3 regions of the Paraclostridium dentum genome follow, and region 3 is predicted to be linked to each of the others. Evidence: a T-box and tRNA genes for the amino acid it is inferred to sense, from the RefSeq annotation. Region 3 holds a T-box; the other regions hold tRNA genes.
What was found. The T-box of region 3 lies ahead of ileS (isoleucine--tRNA ligase). A T-box ahead of a tRNA ligase gene usually reads a tRNA of that ligase, here a tRNA-Ile.
Positions count from the first base shown of each region.

Region 1: it encodes a tRNA-Ile, which carries the amino acid that the T-box ahead of ileS (isoleucine--tRNA ligase) is inferred to sense. The anticodon was not compared.
Region 2: it encodes a tRNA-Ile, which carries the amino acid that the T-box ahead of ileS (isoleucine--tRNA ligase) is inferred to sense. The anticodon was not compared.

Region 1 is NZ_CP183813.1:2,955,557-2,961,347, forward strand. Features, by position in the region: rRNA gene ACN6I1_RS13755 (23S ribosomal RNA) at 1-258, opposite strand, end outside; tRNA gene ACN6I1_RS13760 (tRNA-Ala) at 413-488, opposite strand; rRNA gene ACN6I1_RS13765 (16S ribosomal RNA) at 612-2,113, opposite strand; tRNA gene ACN6I1_RS13770 (tRNA-Met) at 2,262-2,338, opposite strand; tRNA gene ACN6I1_RS13775 (tRNA-Phe) at 2,352-2,427, opposite strand; tRNA gene ACN6I1_RS13780 (tRNA-Ile) at 2,433-2,509, opposite strand; tRNA gene ACN6I1_RS13785 (tRNA-Pro) at 2,515-2,591, opposite strand; tRNA gene ACN6I1_RS13790 (tRNA-Trp) at 2,621-2,696, opposite strand; tRNA gene ACN6I1_RS13795 (tRNA-Ile) at 2,707-2,783, opposite strand; tRNA gene ACN6I1_RS13800 (tRNA-Pro) at 2,791-2,867, opposite strand; tRNA gene ACN6I1_RS13805 (tRNA-Ser) at 2,876-2,967, opposite strand; tRNA gene ACN6I1_RS13810 (tRNA-Ser) at 2,977-3,065, opposite strand; tRNA gene ACN6I1_RS13815 (tRNA-Lys) at 3,068-3,143, opposite strand; tRNA gene ACN6I1_RS13820 (tRNA-Gln) at 3,156-3,231, opposite strand; tRNA gene ACN6I1_RS13825 (tRNA-Arg) at 3,239-3,315, opposite strand; tRNA gene ACN6I1_RS13830 (tRNA-Gly) at 3,332-3,405, opposite strand; tRNA gene ACN6I1_RS13835 (tRNA-Tyr) at 3,415-3,499, opposite strand; tRNA gene ACN6I1_RS13840 (tRNA-Thr) at 3,504-3,578, opposite strand; tRNA gene ACN6I1_RS13845 (tRNA-Asn) at 3,583-3,658, opposite strand; tRNA gene ACN6I1_RS13850 (tRNA-Asp) at 3,675-3,751, opposite strand; tRNA gene ACN6I1_RS13855 (tRNA-Val) at 3,757-3,832, opposite strand; tRNA gene ACN6I1_RS13860 (tRNA-Gly) at 3,845-3,918, opposite strand; tRNA gene ACN6I1_RS13865 (tRNA-Glu) at 3,928-4,002, opposite strand; tRNA gene ACN6I1_RS13870 (tRNA-Met) at 4,017-4,092, opposite strand; tRNA gene ACN6I1_RS13875 (tRNA-Leu) at 4,107-4,195, opposite strand; rRNA gene rrf (5S ribosomal RNA) at 4,201-4,317, opposite strand; rRNA gene ACN6I1_RS13885 (23S ribosomal RNA) at 4,462-5,791, opposite strand, start outside.
Region 2 is NZ_CP183813.1:3,120,530-3,126,320, forward strand. Features, by position in the region: tRNA gene ACN6I1_RS14765 (tRNA-Phe) at 1-38, shown strand, start outside; tRNA gene ACN6I1_RS14770 (tRNA-Met) at 47-123, shown strand; tRNA gene ACN6I1_RS14775 (tRNA-Ile) at 140-216, shown strand; tRNA gene ACN6I1_RS14780 (tRNA-Pro) at 249-325, shown strand; tRNA gene ACN6I1_RS14785 (tRNA-His) at 333-409, shown strand; tRNA gene ACN6I1_RS14790 (tRNA-Cys) at 414-487, shown strand; tRNA gene ACN6I1_RS14795 (tRNA-Leu) at 502-590, shown strand; tRNA gene ACN6I1_RS14800 (tRNA-Met) at 605-680, shown strand; tRNA gene ACN6I1_RS14805 (tRNA-Glu) at 695-769, shown strand; tRNA gene ACN6I1_RS14810 (tRNA-Gly) at 779-852, shown strand; tRNA gene ACN6I1_RS14815 (tRNA-Val) at 863-938, shown strand; tRNA gene ACN6I1_RS14820 (tRNA-Asp) at 944-1,020, shown strand; tRNA gene ACN6I1_RS14825 (tRNA-Asn) at 1,037-1,112, shown strand; tRNA gene ACN6I1_RS14830 (tRNA-Asn) at 1,144-1,219, shown strand; tRNA gene ACN6I1_RS14835 (tRNA-Thr) at 1,224-1,298, shown strand; tRNA gene ACN6I1_RS14840 (tRNA-Tyr) at 1,303-1,387, shown strand; tRNA gene ACN6I1_RS14845 (tRNA-Leu) at 1,402-1,485, shown strand; tRNA gene ACN6I1_RS14850 (tRNA-Gly) at 1,496-1,570, shown strand; tRNA gene ACN6I1_RS14855 (tRNA-Arg) at 1,584-1,660, shown strand; tRNA gene ACN6I1_RS14860 (tRNA-Gln) at 1,668-1,743, shown strand; tRNA gene ACN6I1_RS14865 (tRNA-Lys) at 1,756-1,831, shown strand; tRNA gene ACN6I1_RS14870 (tRNA-Ser) at 1,834-1,922, shown strand; tRNA gene ACN6I1_RS14875 (tRNA-Phe) at 1,926-2,001, shown strand; tRNA gene ACN6I1_RS14880 (tRNA-Met) at 2,010-2,086, shown strand; tRNA gene ACN6I1_RS14885 (tRNA-Ile) at 2,096-2,172, shown strand; tRNA gene ACN6I1_RS14890 (tRNA-Pro) at 2,197-2,273, shown strand; tRNA gene ACN6I1_RS14895 (tRNA-His) at 2,280-2,356, shown strand; tRNA gene ACN6I1_RS14900 (tRNA-Lys) at 2,365-2,440, shown strand; tRNA gene ACN6I1_RS14905 (tRNA-Cys) at 2,462-2,535, shown strand; tRNA gene ACN6I1_RS14910 (tRNA-Arg) at 2,546-2,622, shown strand; tRNA gene ACN6I1_RS14915 (tRNA-Val) at 2,636-2,711, shown strand; gene ACN6I1_RS14920 (DUF2508 family protein) at 2,894-3,145, shown strand; gene ACN6I1_RS14925 (hypothetical protein) at 3,172-3,585, shown strand; rRNA gene ACN6I1_RS14930 (16S ribosomal RNA) at 3,939-5,440, shown strand; rRNA gene ACN6I1_RS14935 (23S ribosomal RNA) at 5,586-5,791, shown strand, end outside.
Region 3 is NZ_CP183813.1:2,506,627-2,512,417, forward strand. Features, by position in the region: gene ileS (isoleucine--tRNA ligase) at 1-2,392, opposite strand, end outside; T-box leader at 2,445-2,677, opposite strand; gene ACN6I1_RS11640 (DivIVA domain-containing protein) at 2,739-3,248, opposite strand; gene ACN6I1_RS11645 (RNA-binding protein) at 3,260-4,045, opposite strand; gene ACN6I1_RS11650 (YggT family protein) at 4,068-4,319, opposite strand; gene ACN6I1_RS11655 (cell division protein SepF) at 4,342-4,812, opposite strand; gene ACN6I1_RS11660 (YggS family pyridoxal phosphate-dependent enzyme) at 4,841-5,545, opposite strand; partial or broken gene ACN6I1_RS11665 (HlyD family efflux transporter periplasmic adaptor subunit) at 5,550-5,791, opposite strand, start outside.

The DNA.
Region 1 (5,791 bases), 450 kb from region 3:
CGTTCGCTCGCCGCTACTTACGGAATCGAATTTCTTTCTTTTCCTCCGGGTACTTAGATGTTTCAGTTCCCCGGGTTCCCCTCACTAAGCTATGTATTCACTTAATGATACTTAGACATTACTCTAAGTGAGTTTCCTCATTCGGAAATCTTCGGATCAAAGTTTACGTGCAACTCCCCGAAGCTTATCGCAGCTTATCGCGTCCTTCATCGGCTCTTAGTGCCAAGGCATCCGCCCTGCGCCCTTAATAACTTGACCAGTTATTAAAAGTGTTATTTTTTAAAGAGTTTTCTTCTCTTATAATTGGTTTATTTAATCATCACTAAATGTTATGCAGTTTTCAAAGTACTAAAATACATCGCCAACGTCTATTCGCTAATATAGCTCATATCCCGTTGCTAAAAGTTCAATATGGTGGAGATGAGGAGGATCGAACTCCTGACCCCTTGCGTGCAAGGCAAGTGCTCTCCCAGCTGAGCTACACCCCCATATTCGCTTTTTCGACAAAAATATATTACCATTTTAATATAATTTCGTCAATATTTTTTGAAATTTTTCCAAAAAAAAATTGAAAAACTCTCAAAATTAAACAGTAGGTAATTACTCCTTAGAAAGGAGGTGATCCAGCCGCACCTTCCGATACGGCTACCTTGTTACGACTTCACCCCAGTCATTGGTTTCACCTTCGACGGCCGCTTCCTAAAAGGTTAGCTAACCGGCTTCGGGCGCCCCCAACTTCCATGGTGTGACGGGCGGTGTGTACAAGACCCGGGAACGCATTCACCGCAGCATTCTGATCTGCGATTACTAGTAACTCCAGCTTCATGTAGGCGAGTTTCAGCCTACAATCCGAACTGAGAATGGCTTTAAGGGATTAGCTCCACCTCGCGGCTTGGCAACCCTCTGTACCACCCATTGTAGCACGTGTGTAGCCCTAAGCATAAGGGGCATGATGATTTGACGTCATCCCCACCTTCCTCCGAGTTATCCTCGGCAGTCCCTCTAGAGTGCCCAACTTAATGCTGGCAACTAAAGGCAAGGGTTGCGCTCGTTGCGGGACTTAACCCAACATCTCACGACACGAGCTGACGACAACCATGCACCACCTGTCACCACTGTCCCCGAAGGGAAATCTCCGATTAGGGAGAGGTCAGTGGGATGTCAAGCTTAGGTAAGGTTCTTCGCGTTGCTTCGAATTAAACCACATGCTCCGCTACTTGTGCGGGTCCCCGTCAATTCCTTTGAGTTTCACTCTTGCGAGCGTACTTCCCAGGCGGAGTACTTAATGCGTTAGCTGCGGCACCGAGGGGGGTAACCCCCGACACCTAGTACTCATCGTTTACGGCGTGGACTACCAGGGTATCTAATCCTGTTTGCTCCCCACGCTTTCGTGCCTCAGTGTCAGTTACAGTCCAGAGAGCCGCCTTCGCTACTGGTATTCCTCCTAATATCTACGCATTTCACCGCTACACTAGGAATTCTACTCTCCTCTCCTGCACTCAAGTTCTCTAGTTTCAAAAGCTTACTACGGTTGAGCCGTAGCCTTTCACTTCTGACTTAAAAAACCACCTACGCACCCTTTACGCCCAGTAATTCCGGATAACGCTAGCCCCCTACGTATTACCGCGGCTGCTGGCACGTAGTTAGCCGGGGCTTCCTCCTCAAGTACCGTCATTATCTTCCTTGAGGACAGAGCTTTACGACCCGAAGGCCTTCATCGCTCACGCGGCGTTGCTGCATCAGGCTTTCGCCCATTGTGCAATATTCCCCACTGCTGCCTCCCGTAGGAGTCTGGACCGTGTCTCAGTTCCAGTGTGGCCGATCACCCTCTCAGGTCGGCTACTGATCGTTGCCTTGGTAAGCCATTACCTTACCAACTAGCTAATCAGACGCGGGTCCATCCTGTACCGCCGGAGCTTTGATACAAAAGCCATGCGACTTTCATATATTATCCCGTATTAGTATACCTTTCGGTATGTTATCCGTGTGTACAGGGCAGGTTACCCACGCGTTACTCACCCGTCCGCCGCTCTCTCCGAAGAGATCGCTCGACTTGCATGTGTTAGGCACGCCGCCAGCGTTCATCCTGAGCCAGGATCAAACTCTCAAATATAATTTAAAAAGTTGTCCATCGCTCAGCTAATCATTATCTGAATATCTGGCTTGGTTGTTTGTGTTTAATTCTTTTAAAAAGAATTTATATAATTAACCTACTGTTTAATTTTCAAAGTTCTTAAATATGTTTAAGTATATTTCTTAGATGGTAGCGGTAACAGGAGTCGAACCTGTGACCTTTCGGGTATGAACCGAACGCTCTAGCCAACTAAGCTATACCGCCACAGTTATATAAATGGTGCCCAGAGGCGGAATCGAACCACCGACACGGGGATTTTCAGTCCCCTGCTCTACCGACTGAGCTATCTGGGCATTTCTGGTGGGCCTAGCTGGACTCGAACCAGCGACCTCACGCTTATCAGGCGTGCGCTCTAACCACCTGAGCTATAGGCCCCCAATTGGTCGAGGTGGAGGGACTCGAACCCCCGGCCCCATGGTCCCAAACCACGTGCGCTACCAAACTGCGCTACACCTCGATATAATCTTATTTATATAATTGTTTTAGTGGCAGGGGTGGAGGGACTCGAACCCCCGGCGCACGGTTTTGGAGACCGACGCTCTACCAACTGAGCTACACCCCTATGCATTTTTTGGTGGACCTTCAGGGACTCGAACCCCGGACCTACCGGTTATGAGCCGGGCGCTCTAACCAACTGAGCTAAAGGTCCACTTTATTGGTCGAGGTGGAGGGACTCGAACCCCCGGCCCCATGGTCCCAAACCACGTGCGCTACCAAACTGCGCTACACCTCGACAATCACTGGCGGAGAAGGAGGGATTCGAACCCTCGCACCGGTTAACCCAGCCTAATCCCTTAGCAGGGGATCCTCTTGAGCCACTTGAGTACTTCTCCATATTAATTTGGCGGAGAGGGTGGGATTCGAACCCACGGCCCCTTTCGGAGTCACTGGTTTTCAAGACCAGCTCCTTAAACCACTCGGACACCTCTCCATTGGTGATCCATCCGCGACTCGAACGCGGGACACCCTGATTAAAAGTCAGGTGCTCTACCGACTGAGCTAATGGATCATTTTATTTACTTGGCAGGGGATGCAGGACTCGAACCTACGCATGTAGCAGTCAAAGTGCTATGCCTTACCGACTTGGCGAATCCCCTATGAATGTGGTGAGCGCACAGGGATTCGAACCCCGGACACACGCCTTAGAAGGGCGTTGCTCTATCCAGCTGAGCTATGCACCCACATTATATGTTATTCTGGAGCGGGTGAAGGGGATCGAACCCTCACAGCCGGCTTGGAAGGCCGGAACTCTACCATTGAGCTACACCCGCATATTTAATTGGTGGAGGATGGTGGATTCGAACCACCGAAATCGTCGATAACAGATTTACAGTCTGCCCCCTTTGGCCGCTCGGGAAATCCTCCACGTTGGAGCTAGTGATAGGAATCGAACCTACAACCTGCTGATTACAAGTCAGCTGCTCTACCGTTGAGCCACACTAGCATATTGGCGGGAATAACAGGACTCGAACCTGTGACCCATTGATTAACAGTCAATTGCTCTACCAACTGAGCCATATTCCCGCGTATTTAATTATTTTGGCGACCTGGAAGGGACTCGAACCCTCGACCTCCAGCGTGACAGGCTGGCATTCTAACCAGCTGAACTACCAGGCCGCAATTGGTGGGACTAACAGGGCTCGAACCTGTGACCCCCTGCTTGTAAGGCAGGTGCTCTCCCAGCTGAGCTATAGTCCCATGTGTTTATTCTGGAGCGGGTGAAGGGGATCGAACCCTCACAGCCGGCTTGGAAGGCCGGAACTCTACCATTGAGCTACACCCGCATATTTAATTGGTGACCCATAGGGGAATCGAACCCCTGTTACCGCCGTGAAAGGGCGGTGTCTTGACCGCTTGACCAATGGGCCTTATATAATTTTAATGGTTGCGGAGGCAAGACTCGAACTTGCGACCTTCGGGTTATGAGCCCGACGAGCTGCCAACTGCTCCACCCCGCGATGTTTTATTAAAATGGTGCCGAAGACCGGAATCGAACCGGTACGAGAGGTAAGTCCCGCAGGATTTTAAGTCCTGTGCGTCTGCCAGTTCCGCCACTTCGGCACATCACCTAGCTACGTCCTACTCTCCCAGGCAGCTTCCCACCAAGTACCATCGGCGCTAAAGAGCTTAACTTCTGTGTTCGGAATGGGAACAGGTGTATCCTCTTTGCTATAATAACTAGATTATGTTGTTCTGTTTTGAACAAGTATTATATTAACATTTTAATTAAAAAATGTCAATATATTTTTTTAAAGATATTTAAGTAAAGTAATATCCTAGAGTTAGCACCCTGAAAACTGAATAACATTTATTAAGATTAAATAATCTTGGTCAAGTCCTCGATCTATTAGTATCGGTAAGCTACATACATTGCTGCACTTACACCTCCGACCTATCAACCAGGTAGTCTTCCTGGGATCTTACCCTTACGGTGGGAAATCTTATCTTGAAGTTGGCTTCGCGCTTAGATGCTTTCAGCGCTTATCCATTCCGTACATAGCTACCCAGCCATGCCCTTGGCAGAACAACTGGTACACCAGAGGTACGTCCATCCCGGTCCTCTCGTACTAAGGACAGGTCTCCTCAAATTTCCTACGCCTGCGACGGATAGGGACCGAACTGTCTCACGACGTTCTGAACCCAGCTCGCGTACCACTTTAATGGGCGAACAGCCCAACCCTTGGGACCTACTACAGCCCCAGGATGTGATGAGCCGACATCGAGGTGCCAAACCTCCCCGTCGATGTGGACTCTTGGGGGAGATAAGCCTGTTATCCCCAGGGTAGCTTTTATCCGTTGAGCGATGGCCCTTCCATGCGGAACCACCGGATCACTAAGTCCGACTTTCGTCCTTGCTCGACCTGTATGTCTTGCAATCAAGCTCTCTTCTGCCTTTACACTCTACGCACGATTTCCGACCGTGCTGAGAGAACCTTTGAGCGCCTCCGTTACTCTTTGGGAGGCGACCGCCCCAGTCAAACTGCCCACCTGACAGTGTCCCAATACCTGATTCAAGGTATCTGGTTAGAATCTCAGTACTACAAGGGTGGTATCCCAAGGATGGCTCCACCGAGACTGGCGTCCCGATTTCATAGCCTCCCACCTATCCTGTACATGTAGCACCAAAATTCAATGTCAAGCTACAGTAAAGCTCCATGGGGTCTTTCCGTCCTGTCGCAGGTACCCGGCATCTTCACCGGGATTACAATTTCACCGAGTCTGTTGTTGAGACAGTGCCCAAATCGTTACGCCTTTCGTGCGGGTCGGAACTTACCCGACAAGGAATTTCGCTACCTTAGGACCGTTATAGTTACGGCCGCCGTTTACTGGGGCTTAAGTTCACTGCTTCGGATAAATCCTAACAGATCCCCTTAACCTTCCAGCACCGGGCAGGCGTCAGCTCCTATACATCGTCTTGCGACTTAGCAGAAACCTGTGTTTTTGGTAAACAGTCGCTTGGGCCTATTCTCTGCGGCCACCTCGGGCGTTAACCCTAACGTGGCACCCCTTCTCCCTAAGTTACGGGGTCATTTTGCCGAGTTCCTTAACAACAGTTCTCTCGCTGGCCTTAGGATACTCTCCTCACCCACCTGTGTCGGTTTGCGGTACGGGCACCTTTAATCTCGATAGAAACTTTTCTCGACAGTGTGAAATCAG
Region 2 (5,791 bases), 610 kb from region 3:
TCCCCGTGTCGGTGGTTCGATTCCGCCTCTGGGCACCAAAATATGTGGCGGTATAGCTTAGTTGGCTAGAGCGTTCGGTTCATACCCGAAAGGTCACAGGTTCGACTCCTGTTACCGCTACCAATATAAAAACAAATGTGGACCTTTAGCTCAGTTGGTTAGAGCGCCCGGCTCATAACCGGTAGGTCCGGGGTTCGAGTCCCTGAAGGTCCACCATTTTTTGTTTAAAATATTATTTAGTTAGATATCGAGGTGTAGCGCAGTTTGGTAGCGCACATGGTTTGGGACCATGGGGCCGGGGGTTCGAGTCCCTTCACCTCGACCAATATATGGTGGGTATAGCTCAGTTGGTTAGAGCGCCAGATTGTGGCTCTGGAGGTCGTGAGTTCGACTCTCATTATCCACCCCAGTAAGGCGACATAGCCAAGTGGTAAGGCAGTGGACTGCAACTCCTTGATCCCCAGTTCGAATCTGGGTGTCGCCTCCATAAAAAAATTGAATGCCGAAGTGGCGGAACTGGCAGACGCACAGGACTTAAAATCCTGCGGGACTTACCTCTCGTACCGGTTCGATTCCGGTCTTCGGCACCATTATAATAAAACATCGCGGGGTGGAGCAGTTGGCAGCTCGTCGGGCTCATAACCCGAAGGTCGCAAGTTCGAGTCTTGCCTCCGCAACCATTAAAATTATATAAGGCCCATTGGTCAAGCGGTCAAGACACCGCCCTTTCACGGCGGTAACAGGGGTTCGATTCCCCTATGGGTCACCAATTAAATATGCGGGTGTAGCTCAATGGTAGAGTTCCGGCCTTCCAAGCCGGCTGTGAGGGTTCGATCCCCTTCACCCGCTCCAGAATAAATATGGGACTATAGCTCAGCTGGGAGAGCACCTGCCTTACAAGCAGGGGGTCACAGGTTCGAGCCCTGTTAGTCCCACCAATTGCGGCCTGGTAGTTCAGCTGGTTAGAATGCCAGCCTGTCACGCTGGAGGTCGAGGGTTCGAGTCCCTTCCAGGTCGCCAAAATAATTAAATACGCGGGAATATGGCTCAGTTGGTAGAGCAATTGACTGTTAATCAATGGGTCACAGGTTCGAGTCCTGTTATTCCCGCCAACTTAATTAAAAATAAATAAACTAATAATGTGGGAATATGGCTCAGTTGGTAGAGCAATTGACTGTTAATCAATGGGTCACAGGTTCGAGTCCTGTTATTCCCGCCAATACGCTAGTGTGGCTCAACGGTAGAGCAGCTGACTTGTAATCAGCAGGTTGTAGGTTCGATTCCTATCACTAGCTCCAACGTGGAGGATTTCCCGAGCGGCCAAAGGGGGCAGACTGTAAATCTGTTGTCAGTGACTTCGGTGGTTCGAATCCACCATCCTCCACCAACTTAATAATTTGCGCGGATGTGGCGGAATTGGCAGACGCACCAGACTTAGGATCTGGCGCCTATGGCGTGGGGGTTCGACTCCCTTCATCCGCACCAATTGTACTATGCGGGAATAGTTCAGTGGTAGAGCGCAACCTTGCCAAGGTTGAAGTCGCGAGTTCGAATCTCGTTTCCCGCTCCAAATAAAATAATGTGGGTGCATAGCTCAGCTGGATAGAGCAACGCCCTTCTAAGGCGTGTGTCCGGGGTTCGAATCCCTGTGCGCTCACCACATTCATAGGGGATTCGCCAAGTCGGTAAGGCATAGCACTTTGACTGCTACATGCGTAGGTTCGAGTCCTGCATCCCCTGCCAAGTAAATAAAATGATCCATTAGCTCAGTCGGTAGAGCACCTGACTTTTAATCAGGGTGTCCCGCGTTCGAGTCGCGGATGGATCACCAATGGAGAGGTGTCCGAGTGGTTTAAGGAGCTGGTCTTGAAAACCAGTGACTCCGAAAGGGGCCGTGGGTTCGAATCCCACCCTCTCCGCCAAATGCCCAGATAGCTCAGTCGGTAGAGCAGGGGACTGAAAATCCCCGTGTCGGTGGTTCGATTCCGCCTCTGGGCACCAAAATATGTGGCGGTATAGCTTAGTTGGCTAGAGCGTTCGGTTCATACCCGAAAGGTCACAGGTTCGACTCCTGTTACCGCTACCAATACAAAGTGGACCTTTAGCTCAGTTGGTTAGAGCGCCCGGCTCATAACCGGTAGGTCCGGGGTTCGAGTCCCTGAAGGTCCACCACTTTTATCATTTTAAGAATTACTTCGAGGTGTAGCGCAGTTTGGTAGCGCACGTGGTTTGGGACCATGGGGCCGGGGGTTCGAGTCCCTCCACCTCGACCAATTATGGTGGGTATAGCTCAGTTGGTTAGAGCGCCAGATTGTGGCTCTGGAGGTCGTGAGTTCGACTCTCATTATCCACCCCATAAAAGTTGATCCATTAGCTCAGTCGGTAGAGCACCTGACTTTTAATCAGGGTGTCCCGCGTTCGAGTCGCGGATGGATCACCATTTTTTTATATATTGAAAAATGGCGACATAGCCAAGTGGTAAGGCAGTGGACTGCAACTCCTTGATCCCCAGTTCGAATCTGGGTGTCGCCTCCAATATAATAATGCGCCTATAGCTCAACTGGATAGAGTGTCTGACTACGAATCAGAAGGTTAGGGGTTCGAGTCCCTTTGGGCGCACCATAAATAAATATACGGGATTATAGCTCAGCTGGGAGAGCACCTGCCTTACAAGCAGGGGGTCACAGGTTCGAGCCCTGTTAATCCCACCAGTGTAAAACATCTAATTTGAATAAATTAGATGTTTTTTTATTGCTAATTTTAGGAAAGCTTTATCTATTGTCAAAATAAGATTAAAGATGTAATATATACATTAAAAAGACATAGATAGGTATATCTAAAGTTATTTTTGGCAAGATTCTAGGTAAATAATAAATTTGTTGGAGGAATTTTTATGCCTAGAAAAAAAACTTTAAAATATGATATAGAGAATAAAAAAATTATAAAAGAAATAAAGGCAGCACAATTAGAAATTAAACATGCGGAGAATTTTTTTCAATTTGTAAATGACCCTGAGTTAGTTGATGTAGCTATATATGATTTAGAAGCTAAAAAATCAAAATACTCATATTTAATAAGGGTTGCAAAAGAAAAAGGAATTAAAAATTCTTTGGAAGAGTGTTTAATTGAATCATTGGCTAAATAATTAACACAGGATGAGGAGAATTATATATGTACATATTATTCGGTAATGAAATTGTAGATAGTGAAGAAATTAAATCATTAATAGAGAATGAAAGTCCATTTAGAGTGGATAAAGATTTAAGCAAAGGATCTAAAAGAGAAGATATTATTGCATTCCAAATTAGTGTAGATATTGAAGAGTTAAATGAAATAATAAAAGAAGAATATGAATTAAGTGAAATGGAAACAGAAGATTTATTTGATGAATATATGACTTTAGCAGATGAAATCGGTGTAGATTTAGAAGAATTAATGCCAGAAGGAGCTATTCTTAATGTTAGATCATATAAGTGGGATAATTCAGAAGATAGAATAAAAGCTGTTGTGGCAATAACTCATGAAGAAGTTGGAGAAATGAAACTAAGAGATATAACTAAAAGATTATTAAGTCAAGTTGATTAATTCATAAATTTAATAATTAAAGTGGTCTATGATTTTAAATGACTACTTTAATTATAATATTATGTTATTTTTATTTAAATAATATAATATTAAAAACACTGTATTATGTGTAAATTTCAACATAAAACTCAAAAATAATAAAAAAATAAAATTAAATTTTAAAAAAGTGTTGACGATGTTAAATTAAGATGGTATAGTATTACTTGTCCTTAAGAAAAGGGCAAAATAAAAATGAACTTTGAAAATTAAACAGTAGGTTAATTATAAAAATTCTTTTTTTAAGAATTAAACACAAACAACCAAGCCAGATATTCAGATAATGATTAGCTGAGCGATGGACAACTTTTTAAATTATATTTGAGAGTTTGATCCTGGCTCAGGATGAACGCTGGCGGCGTGCCTAACACATGCAAGTCGAGCGATCTCTTCGGAGAGAGCGGCGGACGGGTGAGTAACGCGTGGGTAACCTGCCCTGTACACACGGATAACATACCGAAAGGTATACTAATACGGGATAATATATGAAAGTCGCATGGCTTTTGTATCAAAGCTCCGGCGGTACAGGATGGACCCGCGTCTGATTAGCTAGTTGGTAAGGTAATGGCTTACCAAGGCAACGATCAGTAGCCGACCTGAGAGGGTGATCGGCCACACTGGAACTGAGACACGGTCCAGACTCCTACGGGAGGCAGCAGTGGGGAATATTGCACAATGGGCGAAAGCCTGATGCAGCAACGCCGCGTGAGCGATGAAGGCCTTCGGGTCGTAAAGCTCTGTCCTCAAGGAAGATAATGACGGTACTTGAGGAGGAAGCCCCGGCTAACTACGTGCCAGCAGCCGCGGTAATACGTAGGGGGCTAGCGTTATCCGGAATTACTGGGCGTAAAGGGTGCGTAGGTGGTTTTTTAAGTCAGAAGTGAAAGGCTACGGCTCAACCGTAGTAAGCTTTTGAAACTAGAGAACTTGAGTGCAGGAGAGGAGAGTAGAATTCCTAGTGTAGCGGTGAAATGCGTAGATATTAGGAGGAATACCAGTAGCGAAGGCGGCTCTCTGGACTGTAACTGACACTGAGGCACGAAAGCGTGGGGAGCAAACAGGATTAGATACCCTGGTAGTCCACGCCGTAAACGATGAGTACTAGGTGTCGGGGGTTACCCCCCTCGGTGCCGCAGCTAACGCATTAAGTACTCCGCCTGGGAAGTACGCTCGCAAGAGTGAAACTCAAAGGAATTGACGGGGACCCGCACAAGTAGCGGAGCATGTGGTTTAATTCGAAGCAACGCGAAGAACCTTACCTAAGCTTGACATCCCACTGACCTCTCCCTAATCGGAGATTTCCCTTCGGGGACAGTGGTGACAGGTGGTGCATGGTTGTCGTCAGCTCGTGTCGTGAGATGTTGGGTTAAGTCCCGCAACGAGCGCAACCCTTGCCTTTAGTTGCCAGCATTAAGTTGGGCACTCTAGAGGGACTGCCGAGGATAACTCGGAGGAAGGTGGGGATGACGTCAAATCATCATGCCCCTTATGCTTAGGGCTACACACGTGCTACAATGGGTGGTACAGAGGGTTGCCAAGCCGCGAGGTGGAGCTAATCCCTTAAAGCCATTCTCAGTTCGGATTGTAGGCTGAAACTCGCCTACATGAAGCTGGAGTTACTAGTAATCGCAGATCAGAATGCTGCGGTGAATGCGTTCCCGGGTCTTGTACACACCGCCCGTCACACCATGGAAGTTGGGGGCGCCCGAAGCCGGTTAGCTAACCTTTTAGGAAGCGGCCGTCGAAGGTGAAACCAATGACTGGGGTGAAGTCGTAACAAGGTAGCCGTATCGGAAGGTGCGGCTGGATCACCTCCTTTCTAAGGAGTAATTACCTACTGTTTAATTTTGAGAGCTTATTGTTCTCAAAATTAGTACTTTGAAAACTGCATAACATTTAGTGATGATTAAATAAACCAATTATAAGAGAAGAAAACTCTTTAAAAAATAACACTTTTAATAACTGGTCAAGTTATTAAGGGCGCAGGGCGGATGCCTTGGCACTAAGAGCCGATGAAGGACGCGATAAGCTGCGATAAGCTTCGGGGAGTTGCACGTAAACTTTGATCCGAAGATTTCCGAATGAGGAAACTCACTTAGAGTAATGTCTAAGTATCATTAAGTGAATACATAGCTTAGTGAGGGGAACCCGGGGAACTGAAACATCTAAG
Region 3 (5,791 bases):
TTTTTTCTTCTAGATTATTATCTATTAAATCTAAATTAGCTTTAGGATAAGTAGCTAAGTGAACTGAAGTTTCATTAGTTAAGTTTCTATATATTTCTTCTGCTATAAATGGTGTAAATGGAGCTATTAACTTACAAAGTTGTGTTAATATTTCATAAGTTGTATTATAAACTGATTTTTTATCTTCTGTTAATTCAGTTGCCCAGAATCTTCTTCTTGAACGTCTTATATACCAGTTAGATAAATCTTCATTTATAAATTCTTGAACCATTCTAACAGTTTTATTTAATTCAAATATCTCTAAGTTTTCTTCTACTTCTTTCTTTAAGTTGTTAAATTTAGATAATATCCATCTGTCTAATTCTGGTCTATCTTTATATTCAACGAAAAACTCTGATGGATTTATATTATCTGTATTTGCATATAATGTGAAGAAGTTATATACATTTTTCATAGTTCCTAAGAATTTACTTTGAACCTCTTTTAATCCATCTACATCAAATCTTGTTGGAGTCCATGGTGGAGATACATATAATAAATACCATCTTAATGCATCTGCTCCATATTGATCAAATAATTCAAAAGGATTTACTGTGTTTCCTCTTGATTTACTCATTTTCTTACCTTCTTTATCAAGTACCAAGTCATTAACTAAAACTCTCTTATATGGAGCTTTACCTGTAACAAAAGTAGATATAGCAAGTAATGAATAGAACCATCCTCTAGTTTGATCTATACCTTCACAAATAAAATCTGCTGGGAATAATTCATCAAAGTTTTCTTTATTTTCAAATGGGTAGTGATGTTGTGCAAATGGCATAGAACCACTATCAAACCAACAGTCTATAACGTCTGTTACTCTAGTCATAGTTCCTCCACACTTATCACACTTAAAGTGTATGTCATCTACATATGGTCTGTGTAATTCTATAGTTTTTGGATCTATATCTTCTATAGCTTTGTTAGCAAGCTCTTCTCTTGACCCTACAGATTCTTTATGACCACATTCACACTTCCATACGTTTAATGGTGTTCCCCAATATCTACTTCTAGATATAGCCCAGTCATTTAAGTTTTCTAACCAGTTACCAAATCTTCCTTCTCCTACGAAACCTGGATACCATTCAACAGTTTTGTTGTTTGCTATTAATTGATCTTTTAACTTAGTCATTTCTATATACCAGCTTGGTTTTGCATAGTATAAAAGTGGAGTTTGGCATCTCCAGCAGTGAGGATAGTTATGAGCTACCTTTTCTTTGCTGAATAATTTATTTTCTCCGTGTAACCATTTTATAATTTCAACGTCTACACCATCTTCCATTACAAATTTGCCTTCCCATGGAGTAGTTGTAAACTTACCTGCTTCTGAAACTGGTTGTAACACTGGTAAATCGTATTTTCTTCCTAAGTTGTAGTCATCTTCACCAAACGCTGGTGCTGTATGAACTATTCCTGTACCATCTTCTGTTGTTACATAGTCACCTAAAGTAACAAAGAATGCTTTTTTATCTGCTTCAACAAATGGCATTAATTGTTCATATTCAACGTACTCTAAATCTTTACCTTTTAACTCTTCTATAACTTCATAATCTTCGCCTAAAACTTTATTAGCTAAAGCTTTAGCAACATAGTATATTTCGTCATTTTGCTTAACTTTTATATAGTCTATTTCAGCACCTACTGTTAAAGCAACATTTGATGGTAATGTCCAAGGAGTTGTTGTCCATGCTAAGAAATATTCATCAGCATCTTTTCTCTTGAACTTAGCTATTACTGTATTATTTTTTATTTCTTTATATCCTTGTGCAACCTCATGTGATGCAAGACCTGTTCCACATCTTGGACAGTATGGAAGTATTTTATGACCTTCATATACGTATCCTTCTTTGTTGAACTTATCTAATATCCACCATACAGACTCGATATAATTATTATCTAAAGTTATATACGGATTATCTAAGTCTATTTCATAAGCCATTCTTTCAGTCATGTCTCTCCATTGTTTTTCAAATGTGAAAACAGACTCTCTACACTTTTTATTGAATTTGTCTAATCCATAAGCTTCTATTTGTTGCTTATCAGATAAACCTAATTCTTTTTCTACTTGTATTTCTACTGGTAATCCGTGTGTATCCCATCCAGCTTTTCTTTTTACTTGATATCCATTCATAGTTTTATATCTACAAACAGAGTCTTTTAAAGTTCTAGCTATAACATGGTGTATTCCTGGGTTTCCATTTGCAGTTGGAGGCCCTTCATAGAATACAAAACTAGGATCATCTTTTCCTTTTTCTAAAGTTTTTTCTAACATATTTATGTCATTCCAGTAATCAGATACTTTAGCTTCAGCTTCTTTTACAGAAGAATCTACTAACGACTTAAATTTAGCCATTAAAATCCACCTTCCTTTAATTTTATTTTTCACACAAAAAAACCCGTCCCTGGAAAGGGACGAGTTATTACTCGCGTTACCACCCTAATTTTACAAATGTATATGATTACACTACATTTGTAACACTCTTTCAATATAACGGTATTTAACCGGCTCAGCTTAATAGATTAATCGTTCAGCCTGCAGCTTAGGAGTGATCTTCATTTTTATAAATTTATTGGTTCTCAGCTTCTCCAACTCTCTGTGAAATTATCTAAAAACTACTCTCTCCATCATAGCATTTATTATAATATTAGTTTATATGTATGAAATTTTATAATAAATTATTCAAATAGTCAATATATTTTTACTCTAAAGCATCTGATAATTCTTTTTGAAGCTCAGCTATTCTTTGAACTCCATTTTCATCTATATCTGAGAAAATATCATCAACACTTCTAATTTCATCTTCTAATAATGATTTAAATTTATTTCTAAATATCTTGAACTCTTTAACTATAGAATCATATTCTTTTCTTATTTCAATAACTCTATTATTAGCTTGTCCTATTATTTGTCTTGATCTAAGTTCAGCCTCTTCAACTATTATCTTAGCTTTTTTATTTGCAGCACTACATGTATCTTCAGCTGCAGTTTGAGCTGTTATAAGTGTTGCCTTTAATGTTTCTTCTATGTTTTCAAACTTACTTATTTGTTCTTGATACATTCTTATTTTATCTTTTAATTCCAGGTTTTCTCTATATACGTTTTCGAAGTCTTCTTTTATTAGATCTAAAAATTCATCTACTTCATCTTCTCTATATCCACGTATACCTTTTTTAAATTCTTTATTTTCAATATCCACTGGAGTTAGCATGTATTCCCCTCCTATATTATTAATTTTGCTTTTACTTTTGTTTTTCCTTTTTTACTTATATCTCCTATATCGGCTATTATCACTCTACCTTTACCTCTTACTGATATAAGAGCATCCCGTTCTATAGTTTTTGATGTAGATATTATTTTTTCATAATCAACAAAAACTTTTTCTGTATTTATAAGCTTCAAACTTTCTTGTCTAGAAATATTGTATATCCCACTTATCAAGCAATCCAATCTTTGTGATGATACAGTTAATGATATTTCTTTGTATTTAGGTTTGGAATATGCTATATCATCTTCGGGAATTTCCTTTACCTTAACACTATTTCTAGCAACTTTTTCTAAATTCATAATAATAAAATCTGAGATATCTTTACTTACAATAACCTGACAAAAGTTATCATGTATATTTATATCCCCTATTTTTTCTCTTTTTATACCTAGACCCAGTAAAGAACCTAAATAATCTTTATGCTTTATCTCTTTAAATTTAAAATTGCCCTCTATTTGTAACACTTTTATAGGTGATTGTACATCTTCATATTCCATATAATAAGGGAATATAGTAATAACTCTTCTTTCAGCTTCTTCAAAGCCTCCATCAACCCTATATTTTATATCGTCGAAACTATTTAATATTGATATAGAATTTTTTATTTCATAAGGATTTAGAAAATCAGTATACTTAATATCATAGCTTTTGATACAAGAATATGCTTTATCTATTACCTTAAACATCTTATTTTTTAAATCTATATCTTTAATATGATTTGTTAATGATACCTTGTCCATAATTTAACCTACTTCTAATATTTTAAAATATATTTATTATTAACATTCTTAAAAATTGAAGTACAAATAGCGCAATTATTGGAGAAAAATCTATTGGACCTTCAATATATCTAAACATAAAGTTTCTTATAGGCCCTTCTATAGGCTCTGTTAGCATACCTATAATATCATAGATTTTTGACTGTGTAGCTCCTGGAATCCATGACATTAATGCTCTTATTACAATCGCAAATTGAACTATGTCTGTTAAAACTAATAAAGAGTATTCTATCATTTCAATTCTTACTCCTTTTTATTTATTTATTTTGCCATGGAAAAAAAGCTTTACTTTCTAACTCTTTCTTCATGTTAGCATCTATATCTACATTATTAGGTGCTAATATAAATATTGCCTTAGATACTTTTTGTATACTTCCATCTAAAACATATACAGCTCCATTCATAAAGTCAAATATAGATTTACGAGTAACTGCATCATCTAAATTTTCTAAATTAACTATTACAGCTCTTCTTTGTTTTAATTGATCAGCTATAGATGTAACCTCTTCATATTTCTTTGGTTCTACTATGACAACTTTCATTTGTCCTGCTGTATGTATATTTACTATTTTATTGCTTTTAGGTTGAGATATAGATCCAACTCCATTACTTAAATCTTCTGATATCTCTACTTCTTCCTCAATCTCTTCTATCTCTTCATCCATAAACTCGTCTTCTACTTCATCTGTCATCCAATCTTTTATCTTACCTATGAAACCATTTCCCATTATTAACATCCTCCATTATATATATTCATTATTTTTTATTATAGTTTCTTTGTCCAAATATAGAAGTTCCAACTCTAACAAATGTTGCTCCTTCTTCAATAGCTATCTCAAAGTCATTGCTCATCCCCATAGATAGAGCTTCCATAGACACATTATTTATATTTTCATGATCTATTTTGTTAGCTAAATCTTTTAATCCCCTAAATACGGATTTTATTAAATTTTTATCATCTGTATTTGGAGCCATTGTCATAAGCCCCTTAACTCTTATATTTGGATAATTATTTGATATATTTTTTATAAAATCAATAGCATCTTCTTCAAGTATGCCGTGTTTACTTTCTTCCTTAGATATATTGACTTGTATTAAACAATTTATTTGTCTATCTATGCTTTGAGCTCGTTTTTGAATCTCATCACATAATGATAATCTATCTATAGAATGTATCATATATACTTTATCAATTATATATTTTACTTTATTGGTTTGCAAACTTCCAATAAGGTGCCATTTTACTCTATCACCTATTACTTCATATTTTCTAGCTAATTCTTGTGGCTTATTTTCGCCTACGTCAGTTACTCCACATTCTATAGCTTCGTTAACTGCATCTATATCTACAGTCTTTGTTACAGCTATTAATTTAACTTCATCATTACTTCTATCGGAAGTTTTACAAGAATCATTAATTCTTTTTTCTATATTAATTAAATTAGATTTTATAGAGTTCATTTTATCACCTGCTTTTACTAATTTTTTTACCTCTTGGGTTTAATATCACTTCATCATAAATACTAATACTTTTTAATCCATTTATATGATTTTTGTAATAGTCAATAACTATATATTCTTCACTCTCATAAAAAGTTCCTTGTAATTCTACAAATTTCTCTTCTCCTGTTTCAGAAATTACGTAGACACCTTTTTTACCATCTACTTCTACAAATGCATCTTTAGGAACCTTTAAGCCTTCTGTTG